One region of the Streptococcus downii genome, then DNA from elsewhere that is predicted to be linked to it. Evidence: predicted binding sites of a transcription regulator. Region 1 holds the regulator's gene; each other region holds the start of a gene.

Region 1 (5,521 bases):
TTTCATACTCGTTTGCCTTTTTATAATTTTTGATATTTTTGTTTTCTATGTTTTTATTATATACTATATTTTTGTTTTGTCAATAGTTTTTTATCATTTTTTATAAAAAAGTAGCAAAAAAAGAATCAGGACTACTCCTGATTCTCCATTTTTAAGCAATATCAAATTTTAATTGACCAGCTTTGACACCAATCTTGAGGGTCTTGCCTGCTACCAGTTCTCCCTTAAGAAGGAATTCTGCCAACTTGTCTTCCACTTCTGTTTGCAGGGTTCTGCGAAGTGGGCGAGCTCCCATTTCTGGATTGTAACCTTTGCTTGCCAGTAACTTCAACGCTGAAGCTTGCAGTTTCAAGTCGATACCCTTCTCTGCCAGGCTAGCAATTAATGGTTTAACCATGATCTTAACGATTTCCTGCATGTGTTCGCTATCCAAGCTATGGAAGACCACCTTTTCATCAATACGGTTGATAAACTCTGGTCGATAAGCTTTTTTCAACTCTTCAAAGATTCGTTTTTCCATATTTTTCTGGTCAAAACGAATGTCTTTGGCCCCAAAACCGACCGTTTTGTCGTCACGAAGAGCCGTCGCACCAAGATTTGACGTCATGATGATAATGGTATTTGAAAAATCAACCTTGCGCCCCTTGCTATCTGTCAAGACACCGTCGTCCAGAACCTGCAAGAGGACATTAAAGATGTCTGGGTGGGCCTTTTCTATCTCGTCAAAGAGGAGCACAGAGTAAGGTTTGTTGCGAACCTTCTCGGTCAACTCCCCACCTTCTTCGTAGCCTACATAGCCCGGAGGAGCTCCATTGAGACGGCTAGCTGCGAATTTCTCCATATACTCACTCATATCAAAGCGGATAAGGGCTGATTCGTCATCAAAGAGGACTTCTGCCAGAGCCTTGGCTAATTCGGTCTTACCAACACCCGTTGGTCCTAGGAACATAAAAGAGCCAATCGGACGCTTGTGACTGCGAATCCCTGACTGGTTGCGGCGAATAGCACGGCTAATACTTGAAACAGCTTGATCTTGGCCGATGACACGTTTGTGTAGTTCAGCTTCCAAGTTCAGATATTTCTTGGCATCAGTCTGAGTCAGTTTTTGGACTGGAATCCCTGACAATCGACTCAAGGTGGTCAAAATTTCAGATTCTGTTACCAAGTCTTTATAGACAGGCACTTCTTGTTCTTTTGCGATTAGCTGGGCCGCTTGTTTCCACTTGCCATCCATCAGAGCCTTGTCAGCTGGACTCAAGTCGGATTCGTCTGCTTTCACATGCTTGGATTTGTTTTGCACTGTTGCTGCCGCTTCATCCAAAAGGTCGATAGCAGAGTCTGGTAAGTGACGACTGGTCAAGTAACGATGCGCCATCTTGACAGCTGTTTCAACGGCTTCATCTGTGATTTGCACACGATGGTGTTTCTCATAGGTCGCTTTCAAACCTTGCAAAATAGTCATGCTGTCAGCTAGACTTGGCTCTTCAATCGTAACTTTGGCAAAACGACGAGAAAGGGCAGCATCTTTTTCGATGTGTTTTTGGTATTCTTCCTGAGTGGTTGCACCAACCGTTCTCAAAGTTCCACGCGCCAAGGCTGGTTTCAAGATATTGGCCGCATCCAGAGTCGAGTCAATACCGCTTCCAGAACCCATAATGGTGTGGAGTTCATCGATAAAGAGAATCACTTTGCCATCTTCCTCTATATCCTTGATGATGTTGTTCATACGTTCTTCAAAGTCACCACGGAAACGTGTTCCCGCGACAACATTCATCAAATCAAGCTCTAACACGCGCATCTTTGCCATTTCCGCAGGTACATCCCCACTGGCAATACGCTGAGCAAGTCCAAGTGCCAGAGCTGTTTTCCCGACACCCGCATCTCCAACCAAGACAGGATTATTCTTGGTCTTCCGACTCAAAATCTGAATCATACGTGCGATTTCCTTGTCACGACCAATAACTGGTTCTAACTTGCCAGAGCGCGCTTGCTCCGTCAGGTCATGCGTGTAGTCCTCTAGACCACCACTTTGAGCTTGAGGCATACCCATCATATTGGCCATGGAACTTTGCTTGTCAGCTACTGTGCGATGACGTTGACGCAAAGCCTTGAGATCTTCTCTAGTCCAGCCAGCACGTTCTTCTAGATTGCGACGAAGAGCAGCAATTCTGACCTGATCTTTCTGGTCTTCATAAGAAAAGCCTGCTCTCTCCAAGATGCGAGTTGCCAAGGCATTGCCGTCATGCAAAATCGCATAGAGGACATGCTCTGTCCCTAGCACCTTAGCATGGACCACTGAGGCCACATACTCTGCTTCTGCAAAGAGAACCTCCAAACGATGGGAAAAGGGCAATTCCGTAAAGGTTTCGTCCTGGCTATAGTCCGTTTCAGTCAGTTCCAACGCAACCTCTTCTAAACGGTCCATTTCATAAGGATAATCATTTAGAGTCGCCCCTGCTACACTGTAACTGTGATTGGACATGGCAATCAATAAATGCCAAGACTCTAGATATCGAGCTCCAAAATGGCTTGCAACCATGTAGGCACTTTCGATACATTCATTCAATGCTTTTGAATAGTTCATCTTACTTCTCTTTTCTATCTACCTCTTGTAATAGCTGTCGGAGCATATTGGCACGGACAACTGAAGATTCTTCCCCTAGGACACGATCCGTTGCTACTGAAGTCAGCAAGGTCATCTCCTGCTTGGTCATCAAGTCCTGCTCCACCAAAAGTTGGAGAATATCCTCATAAATCTCCTGACTAACTCTCTCACCAATCGAGTAAAGCAAATCGCAGAGCATCTCGTGATGACTGGAAAACTCAATTCGCCCTATGCGAATGTAGCCTCCACCACCACGCTTGCTCTCAACCAAGTAACCTCTGCTTTCAGTAAAACGTGTCTTGATGACATAGTTGATCTGACTTGGCACAACCTGAAAGGTATCTGCCAACTGGCTCCGCTGCAATTCCACGATACCAGATTGGTCTAATATCGCCTTGATATAAGCTTCGATATGATCTGATGTATTTTTAAATCTCATAGTAAATCAAACTCCTTCTTTGAACCTTGACTATCTTTGACTATACTATCATTTAACACTCTATAAGTCAAATTTTTAAGGCTCAACCATTGGAAATACTGACTTTCTTTAAAAACAATTATGCATTAAATCGCCTTAGTTTTTCTTGAAAGTTCCTAAAAAGTCCACAAAAAAGAGCCCTAAAAAGGGCGTAATATTGACAAGTTCAGCAGGCAAGAAACTATCACGGTCAAACGTGCTTTTTACTTTATGGACGATAATTCTACTAAATCATTTAATAATTCATGTTTAAATAACTTTTTGCACTCTTTTTGAAGACCTAAATTGTATCACCTTACATTTCTACTACTCTAATTAGGTATAAGATATAATAACTCTCCTAACTAATTATTTATATTGAGTTTTCAAAACAAGTTGTATTTATTGTTGCACTTATAATAGAACCAAGAATGAGCTAGTCAAAACTAGCTCATTCTATTACCTTTCATATTTTGCATGTGAAATAATTATTTCATCTGTTATCTCACAATTTTGATATCTTTTATATACAGAGTGCCAAGGTCCGTTTTTTGAGTGAGTTAAACCGACTAATTCACTTGCTGTTAAATCACCATATTCTTCAAAAGTTTCTAAAAGAATAGGAACTACTTTTTCAAATTCTTTTACGAGGAGCATTCTGCCAAGAGCTTGGGAAAGATGAATATCCTTTAAAATATACTTTGGAGCACTATCTGTTTCTATAGTGTCTGCACCATACTTTTTAAATTTTTGATAAACCTCTTGTACGACTGGTCCATAATCATAAGCGACTATTTTTTCAGGAAATAGCCGTTCCTCATATTTTAATAGATATTTTTTATATGCTAGATAAATTAATTTTTGTAATTTTAAATGCGAGGTAGCTTGAATTGCCAAGAAGAACTTCGCAATATCAATCGCAGAAAGTTTTAAGTCTGATTTTACAATCTCTTCAAATTCTTCAAAATCCTCACAAATCATTACATCTTCAAAGAATGAATCAAACTTAAGTACGCTTTCCCACGTACTATCATCAGATGTAAATGAATGTATTCCGACATCGTCCCGCTTAATTTCTTTGAGCCGATCTAAAATACTTCTAATTTCATCGTTATCTAACTTTCCTTCTGGAGCAGTCATATGAAAACCAACTCTTTTACCTTCAGTATATGAACTGGCAACTATAATAAAATGTTGAAACATCTCTCACTCCTCCTTTTCTAAATCTGCTTGATGATAGTCTTTTGGTATTAAAGTATATTTCCGTTTTTGTTTATGTATTTTGTGAGATTCTTCGTTTGATTCAGAATCACTCACACACCAAATCTGTAATTCCCATGGAAAAAATTTATTATTGCCGTTCTTAAAATATATATGTAAACCAACATAATTACCCTCGTTTCTCATATACATTCTGTCGATAATATCTACTATGCTTTTATCCTGGTTTAAATTATTGTAAATCAACACTACATTATCTACAAGTATTCTAAAGCCTAAAAAATCATTAAGAGATTTGTTTATAGGTACTTTTCCATTCTCATGTTGAGGACCTAAATAATATTTTATTTTTTCACGAATTGACTCTGATTGCTTAATTCTATATCTAATTCCAGAATACTCTACTTGTAAGAGCAATAATTTTATAGTAAATTGATTTAACTCCGCCTTATACAGATCAATCAGTCTTTGAAATTTAGGATTTACGCCTCTCTCATCTGCTACTTTATCGATTGTTTTCTTTAAGTTGTAATTTAAAGATGGCTCCAAGCTCTTTGAGAAGTCACCATGTAATTTATTGATTCTCTTAATAATTTCAACAACACTTTCATAATCATAAGATTCTATAACCACCTTAGATAATCTCCTACCTATCTACAAATAAAATAAACACAAACGTCACATCTATCCCCTGTGTTTACCTCGATTCTTTATGATTATATTATACACTTTCTCTTAATGTACCTTTTTTTGTACATTTTGTCAATCATTTTAGTTATGTTTTTTCCTCATTTTATTATAAAAAGTATGAATGATATTTTAATGCTATTTATAATACCTGATAGATAAAAATTCTAACATACTAGAAGAATTTAAAAGTAATTGCTTAAGGTAATTAACTCAAATTTATATTTTTCCAGCTCATACATACCTACCAAATATTAGCCACAAATCACGATACCTCTAAGTTGTTCGATGTCACTTCTACCGTTCCCCCTAAAAACAATTGAAGTATGAGATTAGGTAGATTATTGACTATAGTACTACAAAATCAGGAAAATAAAAATGGAACTTAGAAAGTTTAACAATAAAATTGTAACGATTACAGACGTTGATAACCAGACCTTTGAGGGAATTGTCTTTTTGAAGATAAGGGTACTTTTGATGAAGAGTATAATGCTTTATCTGTTAAAACAGGTTTACGATGGATGAGATTGTTTGAAAATGAAATTTTTAAA
Region 2 (5,521 bases), on a different contig from region 1:
TGTTTCTTCTTTTAGTTTAGCCGTCTTCTCAGCCAACTGTCCTTGTAACTTAGCCGCAAGAGCCTTCCCATCGATAATCTGAGCCATATCTCTTCTCTTTTCTATCAAATATCCTCTATTATATCAAAAAATAACTCGCCATTCTAACACTTCTTGCCTAATGGACCCTATAGTCTGAAACTATAAGAAAAAGCTCGTATCGAGCTTTTATGCCTATTTATACTAGGTAAATTTGTCATGCTTTCTTTTTGACTTTTGGAGCCGGTAAGACTTCATACATCTCCTTGATTAATCTCGCTAGAAATGACTTATCTTCAAGGTCTTCTAGTAGAATCATCTCTTTTGCTCCTTCATAAGGACGTTCAAGCCTAGTCTGTCCCAGTTGACCCAAAACTACCTTCACAGGCTTCAGTAACAGACGATTATCATAGATTCCCACAATAATCTTACCACGATGATAAAGAATATACTCTCCCATCATTGGACGATAACTCATCTCCTCTAGCTCTGATAGCTGTTCGAGAATAAAATCTAAATATTCTTTACTGGAAGCCATAATGCCTACTCCATTTCTTCTAAAAATGAGGTCTTACAAAACCTTACTTAAAAATTCCTTGGTCCGTTGTTCTTTTGTTTGATTGAAAATCTCCTCTGGTGTTCCATCTTCGACAACAACTCCATCCGCCATAAAGATAACACGGTCTGCTACCTCACGCGCAAAACCCATTTCATGAGTCACAATCACCATAGTCATCCCTGATTTAGCGAGGTCTTGCATAACAGCTAGAACTTCTCCAACCATCTCAGGGTCTAGGGCTGAAGTCGGCTCATCAAAGAGCAAAACATCTGGCTCCATAGCAAGTCCACGTGCAATGGCAATCCGTTGCTGCTGACCACCTGACAAACTCTGAGGATAGGCCTTTGCCTTATCTGGCAAGCCAACTTTTTCTAACAGTTCCTGTGCTCTTTTCTCCGCAACTTCCTTGCTTTCACCTTTGGTTTTAATTGGTGACAAAGTGATATTTTCCATCACTGTCATATTGGGAAAGAGGTTGAATTGTTGGAATACCATACCCATCTTTTCACGCATGGCAAAAAGGTCATTTTTCTTATCTGTGATATCGACTCCTTCAAAGATAACCTTACCTTTACTTGCTTCTTCAAGGAGATTCATCGAACGAAGGAGAGTTGATTTCCCGCTCCCTGACGGACCAATAATGACCACAACTTCTCCTCGTTTAATCTCAAGGTTGATGCCTTTTAAAACTTCATTTTCCCCAAAAGACTTATGTAGTTCTTCAATTTTAATCAAGGTTTCTGTCATTATTTCTTGTCTCCTTGTCCAATATGTTTTTCAAATGCTTTCAACGCCACTGTCAAAACAGAGGTCATAATCAAATAGTAAAAGGCTGCAAATAAAAGGGGAGTCAACGGTAAATAAGTTGTTGTTGCTACAGTCGTTGCACCATTCCACAACTCCATCACCCCAATTGCCGACAAGAGGGAACTATCCTTGATAATGGTGATAAATTCATTTCCCAGCGCTGGAAGAATATTCTTGATAGCTTGTGGCAAAATGACATAACGCATGGCATTTTTCGGACGAATACCAAGAGAGTAAGCGGCCTCTAACTGCCCTTTAGGAACCGCATTGATCCCTGCACGAACAGTTTCTGAGACGTAAGCTCCACTGTTCATAGAAATAATCAGAATACCAGGAATCAAACGAGAAAGATCAACTCCTAAAATTCCCACTTGGATAGTCGGAGCATTGATATGCATAAGAGCAAAGGCAATCATAATCTGAACCATCATCGGAGTTCCACGGAAGATCCAAACATACACATTTGCAAACCAAACGAGCGGTTTAAAGCGTGATCGCTGAGCAAAGGCCAGTAACACACCTATAATGGTTCCTAAGAAGACGACAAAGATGGAAATTAACACGGTAATCAGAGCTCCATAGTTAAAATACGGTAAATACTTGGGTAAAAAAGAAAAATTCATATTCAATCAACTTTCTATGTATTAGATTGTATGATTATAACATGAATTGAATTAAAATTCAATCCTTTTTCTCTAATTTTAACAATTAACTTGATAGAATGGAGAAATAGAGAGAAATCACAGTTTTTTTCTAGTCAACTACCTCTTGTTTATGGTAAAATAGTAACGATAAGAAATGGAGGAGAATCATAATGGAATCACATTTGGTTAGAATCATCAACCGCCTAGAAGCTATGACAAAAGATGGCGGAAATCTAAAACGTAATTTTGAACGTGAAGGAGTTGTTGTTGCAGAAGTTGCATACAGCTATGACGAAGAAAATGGATCACTCTTCACCCTTCGCGATGTTGAAGCGCGTGAAACCTATACCTTTGATAGCATTGATTTGATTGCAATGGAGATCTACGAACTCCTTTACTAATATAAAAACAACGGGCAGTAAGGCCCGATGAATGAGAATCCTTTTTGTCACCGCAAATGGGATTTTTTCTTACCTTCAATGTCGCTTGATTCTCCATAAATCCTTCTTTTAAAAACGACCACTTCCCAATCTTTTTACTTGCTTTACACCTTAATCATGCTATAATGAGAGTATAAAACTTTGACTATTCTTGACCTTTTTCTTAGACCAAGAATAAGAATGAAATGAGGTAGATGTATGCTCTGTCAAAACTGTAAAATAAACGACTCAACAATTCATCTGTATACCAATATCAATGGACAGCAAAAGCAAATTGATCTCTGTCAAAATTGCTATAAAATTATCAAAACAGACCCAAACAATACCCTCTTTAAAGGAATGACTGACCTAAACAATCGTGACTTTGATCCTTTCGGAGACTTTTTCAATGATTTGAACAATTTCAGACCTTCTTCTAATAACATCCCTCCCACTCAATCTGGTGGAGGAGATGGGGGCAATGGGGGCTACGGACCTCAAAACCGTGGTCCACTTCAAACACCTCCTAGCCAAGAAAGAGGACTCCTAGAGGAATATGGTATCAACGTAACTGAAATTGCCCGTCGTGGGGATATTGACCCTGTTATCGGTCGAGACGAAGAAATAATCCGCGTTATCGAAATTCTCAACCGTCGAACCAAGAACAATCCTGTCCTAATCGGAGAACCAGGTGTTGGTAAAACAGCCGTTGTTGAAGGTCTAGCTCAGAAAATTGTCGATGGCGATGTTCCCCATAAACTCCAAGGCAAGCAAGTTATCCGTTTGGATGTGGTCAGTCTAGTTCAAGGAACAGGTATTCGAGGCCAATTTGAAGAACGTATGCAAAAGCTCATGGAAGAAATTCGCAAACGCGAGGATATCATCCTCTTTATCGATGAAATCCATGAAATTGTCGGTGCAGGATCTGCTGGCGATGGCAATATGGATGCAGGCAATATCCTCAAACCTGCCCTTGCCCGTGGTGAATTGCAACTGGTCGGTGCCACTACTCTCAATGAATACCGTATCATTGAAAAAGATGCTGCTCTAGAGCGCCGTATGCAGCCTGTCAAGGTAGATGAACCAACTGTCGAAGAAACCATTACCATCCTCAAAGGGATTCAAAAGAAATACGAAGACTACCATCACGTCAAGTACACAGACGCTGCTATTGAAGCTGCTGCAAATCTTTCCAACCGCTACATCCAAGACCGCTTCTTGCCAGACAAGGCTATTGACCTGTTGGATGAAGCCGGTTCAAAGATGAATTTGACGCTGAACTTTGTTGATCCTAAAGTGATTGATCAACGCTTGATTGAAGCTGAAAATCTCAAGGCACAAGCTACACGAGAGGAAGACTTTGAAAAAGCTGCCTACTTCCGTGACCAGATTGCCAAGTACAAGGAAATGCAAAAGAACAAGGTGACCGATCAGGATACTCCAATCATCAGCGAGAAAACGATTGAACATATCATCGAGCAGAAAACCAATATCCCTGTTGGGGAGCTAAAAGAAAAAGAACAGTCTCAATTGATCCATCTAGCAGAAGACCTCAAGGCCCATGTTATCGGACAAGACGAGGCTGTCGATAAGATTGCCAAAGCCATCCGTCGTAATCGTGTTGGACTTGGCACTCCCAACCGCCCAATCGGAAGTTTCCTCTTTGTCGGACCAACTGGTGTCGGTAAGACAGAACTTTCCAAACAACTAGCCATTGAGCTCTTTGGTTCTGCTGACAGCATGATTCGCTTTGATATGAGTGAATACATGGAAAAACACAGCGTGGCTAAGTTAGTCGGAGCCCCTCCAGGCTATGTCGGCTACGATGAAGCTGGTCAGTTAACGGAAAAAGTTCGTCGCAATCCTTACTCTCTCATCCTTCTCGATGAAGTTGAAAAAGCCCACCCAGATGTGATGCACATGTTCCTCCAAGTCTTGGACGATGGTCGTTTGACTGATGGGCAAGGACGAACAGTTAGCTTTAAGGATGCCATCATTATCATGACCTCAAATGCGGGTACTGGTAAGGCCGAAGCCAGCGTTGGTTTTGGAGCTGCTCGTGAAGGTCGAACCAACTCTGTTCTCGGTGAACTCGGCAACTTCTTTAGTCCTGAGTTTATGAACCGTTTTGACGGCATCATCGAATTTAAACCTCTCAGCAAGGACAACCTTCTCCAAATCGTCGAACTCATGCTAGCAGATGTCAACAAACGCCTCTCCAGCAACAATATCCACCTTGATGTGACAGACAAGGTCAAGGAAAAGTTGGTTGACTTGGGATATGATCCAAAAATGGGAGCACGGCCACTCCGCCGTACCATTCAAGACCATATCGAGGATGCCATCACAGACTACTACCTTGAAAACCCAAGTGAGAAAGACCTCAAGGCCGTTATGACAAGCAATGGTAAGATTCAAATCAAATCTGCCAAGAAAAGTGAGAAAGCAGAAGAGAATACTTCTGAAAAAGAAGAATAAAACGATCTAACAGGTGCAGGAAGTCCATCAATTTCTGCACCTTTTTTTACTAAAATAACTGTTTATTCTTGACAGCTTGCCCCTCGTCCATTATGATAATAATAAAGATACTAGAGAATGAGGAAAGTTCTATGGCAAACCCAACTTTTGGTGAAAAAAGAGAGAATGTGACCTACCTGCCCCGCTACGGCGTTTACGTAGTTATTCCTGATCCAGAAAAAAAACAAATTGTCTTAGTTCAAGCTCCCAATGGTGCTTGGTTCTTGCCAGGTGGAGAGATTGAGGCAGGCGAAGACCATCAAGAAGCACTGAAGAGAGAACTAATCGAAGAACTAGGCTTTACAGCTGAAATCGGAACCTATTATGGGCAAGCTGATGAGTATTTTTACTCTCGCCACCGTGATACCTACTACTACAACCCAGCTTATCTCTACGAAGCTATTTCTTTCGAGGAAGTACAAAAACCTTTAGAAGACTTTAATCATATTGCTTGGTTTCCTATTGATGAAGCAATTGAAAAACTCAAACGTGGTAGCCATAAATGGGGAATAGAAGCTTGGAAAATTCAGCATAGAATTGACTAAAATACACGATTT
Region 3 (5,521 bases), on a different contig from region 1:
TAGAAAATTTCTCAATTTTCACAAGTTCATAAACACCGAAACAGGGAGTGAGTCAAAGGCTCATTCCCTATTTCAGCTACTATTCTAATGTTATGGTTTTACAACTTCTGCTGCTTCCACTTTACCATTATTCATGGTCATCATGTAAGCAGTTTTCACTGTGTTGTGATCTGCATCAAAGCTCGTTTGACCAGTCACACCATCAAAGTCTTTGGTTTTAGCAAGGTTGTCCTTGATTTCACCTGAGTTTTTAGCACCTTTTGCAGCATTAGCTACTAGGTAAACTGAGTCATAAGCCAAAGCTGAGAATGTTGAAGGTTCTTCGTTGTATTTAGCACGGTAGGCTTCAAGGAAAGATTTAGCTTTTGCAGAAACATCAACTGTAGTTGAGAATCCTGAGATGAAGTAAATGTTTGATGCTCTTTCAGCAGTTGCTTGTTGAACAAATTCTTCACCGTTAAAGCCGTCACCACCAACGATTGGTTTATCAATTCCCATACCACGTGCTTGGTTTACGATTTTACCTGCTTCTGTGTAGTAACCTGGAACAACGATAGCGTCAAACTCTTTCCCTTTCATTTTAGTAAGGGCTGCTTGGAAGTCTGTATCACCTGCTACAAACGTTTCGTCTGCAACAATTTCACCTTTGTAGGCTTCACGGAAAGATTTAGCAATACCTTTAGCATAGTCACTTGCATTGTCCGTATAAAGAACAACCTTCTTAGCATTCAATTTGTTTGTCACATAGTTTGAAATAATCTTCCCTTGGAAGCTATCTTGGAAAGTTCCGATAAATAGATATTCTTGACCTTTGGTCAATCCATCTTGAGTCGCACTTGGTGAAATCAATGGAACTCCTGCTTGAGTAGCGTTAGCTACAGCTGCAGCAGTTGCACCAGATGTCGCAGGTCCTACGATAGCTGCAACTTTTGATTGAGTTACAAGGTTAGTTGTAACAGAGGCAGCCTCAGCAGTTTCAGATTTGTTATCTTTATCCACAACTTCGATTTGTTTTCCATCAATACCACCTGCAGCATTGATTTCATCAACAGCAAGTTGAGCACCTTTTTGTTCAGAAGTACCATAGGCAGCTACAGCACCTGTTTCTTCAAAGTTAAAACCGATTTTGATAGTCTTTTCGTCTACTGGGTTACCAGTTGTATTTGACGCTCCTGACTTGACCTCTCCACAGGCAGCGAGAAGAGCTACGCTAGCAAGAGCCACAAAAGATAGAGCAAATTTTTTCTTCATTTTTAATCTCCTTATAGTTGTTTCAAAAATAGTATGTTAAGAATATACCGAATTATCAGAAAATTGTCAACACATTTATCTCATTTTTTTAAATGATAACGTTTTCCTCAGTGCGATAGAGATTGCCAACAAAGGGAGTTTCTAACTCTTGAATGTGGCAAGGTCTTATTTTTTTGATAAATCTTTCCTTACCTAATCTCTCAACTAAGTCATCTAGCTCCTCAGTTGGAACATAGAGCTGCAAGTAACGATGCTTCTTAGAATGGTAACAGATGTCACCGTATTCCTGAAGTTTTTTTGCATCTCGATTATAGTAAAGATAGATGATTAATCCTGAACGATTGACCTTTTCAAACATGGTGAATCCTCTTTCTAAGAAATCTTCCCCTATTATACCAAAAAAAGCAAACTCCGTCGAGTTTGCTTTCTAGGTTGCTTAGCTCAAAGAATTGTTAGCCATGATTTCATCAATGAAGCCATATTCGAGCGTTTCTTGGGCACTCATCCAGTAATCACGTTCCGCATCTGCATGAATTTGCTCAACTGATTTACCAGAGTTATCTGCAAGGATTTGCTCCAAAGTCTTACGAGTTTTGAGCAAGTGTTCTGCAGCGATTGCCATATCTGTTTGTTGGGTACCACCACCTGTACCACCCATTGGTTGGTGAATCATGTACTCTGCATTTGGAAGCATGAAGCGTTTGCCTTTTGCTCCACTTGATGCAATAACAGTCCCCATGGATGCAGCCATCCCCATAACGATGGTTTGGACATCAGCCTTGATAAAGTTCATGGTATCAACGATTGCCAAACCAGCTGAAACAGATCCTCCAGGTGTATTGACATAAAGGTAAATATCTTTTGTGCTGTCTTGGGCATCCAAGAAGAGCAACTGGGCGATAACGGAGTTGGCCATATTGTCTTCGACTGGCCCAGTTAGCATGATGATGCGGTCTTTCAGAAGGCGAGAGTAAATGTCATAGGAACGTTCTCCACGGCTTGTTTGTTCAATAACTACAGGAATCATTCATTTCTCCTTTTATGTTGAATTTTCTTAGTCATGCGACTCAATACAGAACTATTATATCTTTTTGGTCAAAAAAGGTCAAATTTTTGCTCTATACTATCGACAGAATCAAAAATTCAACCTCCTCGCGAAATTAGAAACATCCTCCAATTTCATCTTTAAGACTCTATCTGAGTCTTATTTCGTACCGAACAAGCGGTCTCCAGCATCTCCGAGACCTGGAACAATATAGCCATGTTCATTCAAGTGTTCGTCCAGAGCTGCTGTAAAGATTTCGACATCTGGGTGAGCTGCTTGAAGAGCTTTCACTCCTTCTGGAGCAGCTACTAGGCAGACAAACTTGATATTTGATGCGCCACGTTTTTTAAGCGAGTCAACAGCCAAGATAGCTGATCCACCTGTTGCAAGCATTGGATCGACGACAAAGATTTGACGTTGGTCAATATCCTCAGGCAATTTCACCAAGTATTCAACTGGTTGAAGGGTTTCTTCATCACGGTACATACCGATGTGACCAACTTTGGCTGCTGGAACCAAGCTCAAGAGGCCATCTACCATCCCGATACCTGCACGCAAGATTGGGACAATCGCCAATTTTTTACCAGCCAATTGTTTTTGAACGGTCTTTGTGATAGGTGTTTCGATTTCCACGTCTTCAAGTGGAAGATCACGAAGTACTTCATACCCCATCAACATTGCAATCTCATCTACTAATTCGCGAAAGGCTTTTGTAGAAGTGTCTGTACGACGCAAGATTGATAATTTATGTTGAATGAGTGGATGATTAATGACTTCAATTTTTCCCATTTTCTGAGTTCCTTCTTTCAATTTATTCTTCTTATTATATCAAAAAACGGTTTAAAAAGCTGTCTAAACCATTTATTTTAATTAATTTCTAAATCAAATCTGCCTCTTGAAGAGCTGTCTGAACAGTCTCTAATGGTAAATGAGTCAACTCGGTGCCTTTTTCATGATAAAGGTACTGGGCATAGTCATCCATTCGGTACTGGTTGATATAGACTACACGTTTGCAACCAACTTGTAGCAGTTGTTTGGTGCAGTTCAGACAAGGGAAATGGGTCACATAGGCTGTAAAACCTCTGGGAACCCCTCGTTCAGCTCCTTGCAAGATGGCATTGACCTCGGCGTGAAGTGTTCGGACACAATGACCTTCAATGACTAAACAGTCGTGATCAATACAGTGCTCCGTTCCTGATACGGAACCATTGTAGCCTGTTGAAATGACCTTATTGTCCTTAACTAGGACAGCTCCCACTTTAGCACGTTTACAGGTCGAACGATTGGCAATCAGTAAAGCCTGGGCTGCAAAGTACTCATCCCAAGCCAGTCTTTTTTCTGTCATGACTCTTCTCCTTTTCCTCTATTTTTTGAAAAATGGCAAGCGTAAATCTGCAATCTTTTCAGCTGGAACCTTCATGCCATCCTTGATCCATTTAAGCAGAACCGATACGATGGCAGAGCTCCAAAACGAATGAAGGTAGCTGCTAACGCCTTTTGACTTTCCGTGGTATTTTTCTAGAAATTCCTGCATGGCTTGGACAAAAATCTTTTCCAAATGGTAGTCCAGAGCAAGTTGGATAATCTTGGCTTCTTTCTTTGCTGCGCGGAAAAGGTGAACCCAGACCAGATAAAGGTCTGTTTTGACATCGTAGTGGCTCAACTGTTCCATGATATTATGAACACTGCGTTTAAAGACGCTTTCCAAAATCTCTTCTTTGGAGTCATAGTTACGATAGAAGGCAGCACGAGAGACGCCCGCCCGTTTGACCAACTCTGAAATACTGATCTTAGCCAAGTCTTTTTTCTCTAGAAGTTGCAAAAGAGCCGTCTCGATTGCTTCTCTGGTTAAAAAATTGGATTCTTGATTTGATTTTCTGAGATTTTCAAGAGATTTTTCAGATATTTTACGTTCAGACATAACAATTTCTTTCTACTTGTGACAACAGAGAGGTGGTACTTTTGTTTCAAGGGCTTTCATGATATAATTGTAAAAAAAGACAGAACCTTTGTCAATGTATAAGTGACAAAGATGGAGAATTTCTATGACTTGGAAGATTGTGGCTGACTCGGGTTGTGATTATCGTCAATTGGTAACTCCCGCTATTGATACTGAATTTATCAGTGTTCCTTTAACCATTCAAGTAGCTGATCAGGTCTTTATCGATGATGCCAATCTTAACATTGACCACATGATGGAAACCATGTATGCGACTTCTGAGGCTTCAAAATCAGCTTGCCCTAGCCCTGATGATTACTTGCGTGCATTTGAAGGTGCTAAGCATATCTTTGTCGTTACCATCACTGGTACTCTTTCTGGTAGCCATAACAGTGCACAGCTCGCTAAAAACATCTACCTCGAAGAACACCCTGACACTCAGATTCATGTGATTGATAGTTTATCTGCAGGTGGGGAGGTTGACTTGATTGTCGAAAAAATCAATGACTTGATTGACCAAGGACTTTCTCATGAGGAAGTTGTTGAAGCTATTACAGCCTACCAAGAAAAAACGAAGTTGCTCTTTGTTCTTGCTAAGGTTGATAACTTGGTGAAAAATGGTCGTTTAAGTAAGCTTATCGGTACGGTCGTTGGCCTTCTCAACATCCGTATGGTTGGGGAAGCAAGTGAAACTGGAACCCTAGAGCTTCTTCAAAAGGCTCGTGGTGCTAAAAAGTCCCTTCAAGCAGCCTATGAAGAACTCATCAAGGCTGGCTATGCTGGTGGTCGTATCGTCATGGCTCATCGCAGTAATGAAAAATTCTGTCAGCAATTGTCAGAACGCTTGCTGGAAACATTCCCTCAAGCCAATATCAAAATCCTCCCAACATCTGGTCTCTGCAGTTTTTATGCAGAAGATGGCGGTTTGTTAATGGGATATGAAATTAACTAAAATTATGAGCAACAAGAGATGCCAAGCATCTCTTGTTTTTTGTGGTACAATAGAGCTATGAAACATTTTGATACTATTGTCATCGGTGGTGGACCTGCTGGCATGATGGCGACAATTTCCAGTAGCTTTTATGGTCAGAAAACTCTTCTCATCGAAAAAAATCGGAAACTTGGTAAAAAATTAGCTGGAACAGGCGGTGGTCGCTGCAATGTGACCAACAATGGAACTTTAGATGACCTATTGGCTGGCATCCCTGGAAATGGGCGCTTTCTATACAGTGTCTTCTCCCAGTTTGATAACCATGATATCATCAACTTTTTTACGGAAAATGGTG

The links. Region 1 encodes CtsR, which represses protease genes until heat stress. Its sites were predicted from a motif close to TTGGTCAAAAAAGGTCAAANA; they were not measured.
Region 2: the regulator CtsR is predicted to act here: its motif matches at 2,607-2,627, upstream of E2R31_RS01110 (ATP-dependent Clp protease ATP-binding subunit).
Region 3: the regulator CtsR is predicted to act here: its motif matches at 2,343-2,363, upstream of clpP (ATP-dependent Clp protease proteolytic subunit ClpP).

Annotation. Positions count from the first base shown of each region.
Region 1 is NZ_MZNX01000006.1:365,919-371,439, forward strand. Features, by position in the region: gene E2R31_RS03670 (AAA family ATPase) at 1-6, opposite strand, end outside; gene E2R31_RS03675 (ATP-dependent Clp protease ATP-binding subunit) at 152-2,584, opposite strand; gene E2R31_RS03680 (CtsR family transcriptional regulator) at 2,586-3,044, opposite strand; gene E2R31_RS03685 (Panacea domain-containing protein) at 3,522-4,265, opposite strand; gene E2R31_RS03690 (nucleotidyltransferase family protein) at 4,269-4,916, opposite strand.
Region 2 is NZ_MZNX01000003.1:13,711-19,231, forward strand. Features, by position in the region: gene E2R31_RS01085 (bifunctional methylenetetrahydrofolate dehydrogenase/methenyltetrahydrofolate cyclohydrolase) at 1-87, opposite strand, end outside; gene E2R31_RS01090 (TfoX/Sxy family protein) at 236-556, opposite strand; gene E2R31_RS01095 (amino acid ABC transporter ATP-binding protein) at 590-1,324, opposite strand; gene E2R31_RS01100 (amino acid ABC transporter permease) at 1,324-2,007, opposite strand; gene E2R31_RS01105 (DUF1797 family protein) at 2,199-2,429, shown strand; gene E2R31_RS01110 (ATP-dependent Clp protease ATP-binding subunit) at 2,667-4,925, shown strand; gene E2R31_RS01115 (NUDIX hydrolase) at 5,057-5,509, shown strand.
Region 3 is NZ_MZNX01000005.1:25,277-30,797, forward strand. Features, by position in the region: gene E2R31_RS01635 (ABC transporter substrate-binding protein) at 91-1,251, opposite strand; gene E2R31_RS01640 (YlbG family protein) at 1,340-1,609, opposite strand; gene clpP (ATP-dependent Clp protease proteolytic subunit ClpP) at 1,688-2,278, opposite strand; gene upp (uracil phosphoribosyltransferase) at 2,456-3,085, opposite strand; gene E2R31_RS01660 (deoxycytidylate deaminase) at 3,174-3,641, opposite strand; gene E2R31_RS01665 (TetR/AcrR family transcriptional regulator) at 3,660-4,217, opposite strand; gene E2R31_RS01670 (DegV family protein) at 4,342-5,187, shown strand; gene aao (aminoacetone oxidase) at 5,245-5,521, shown strand, end outside.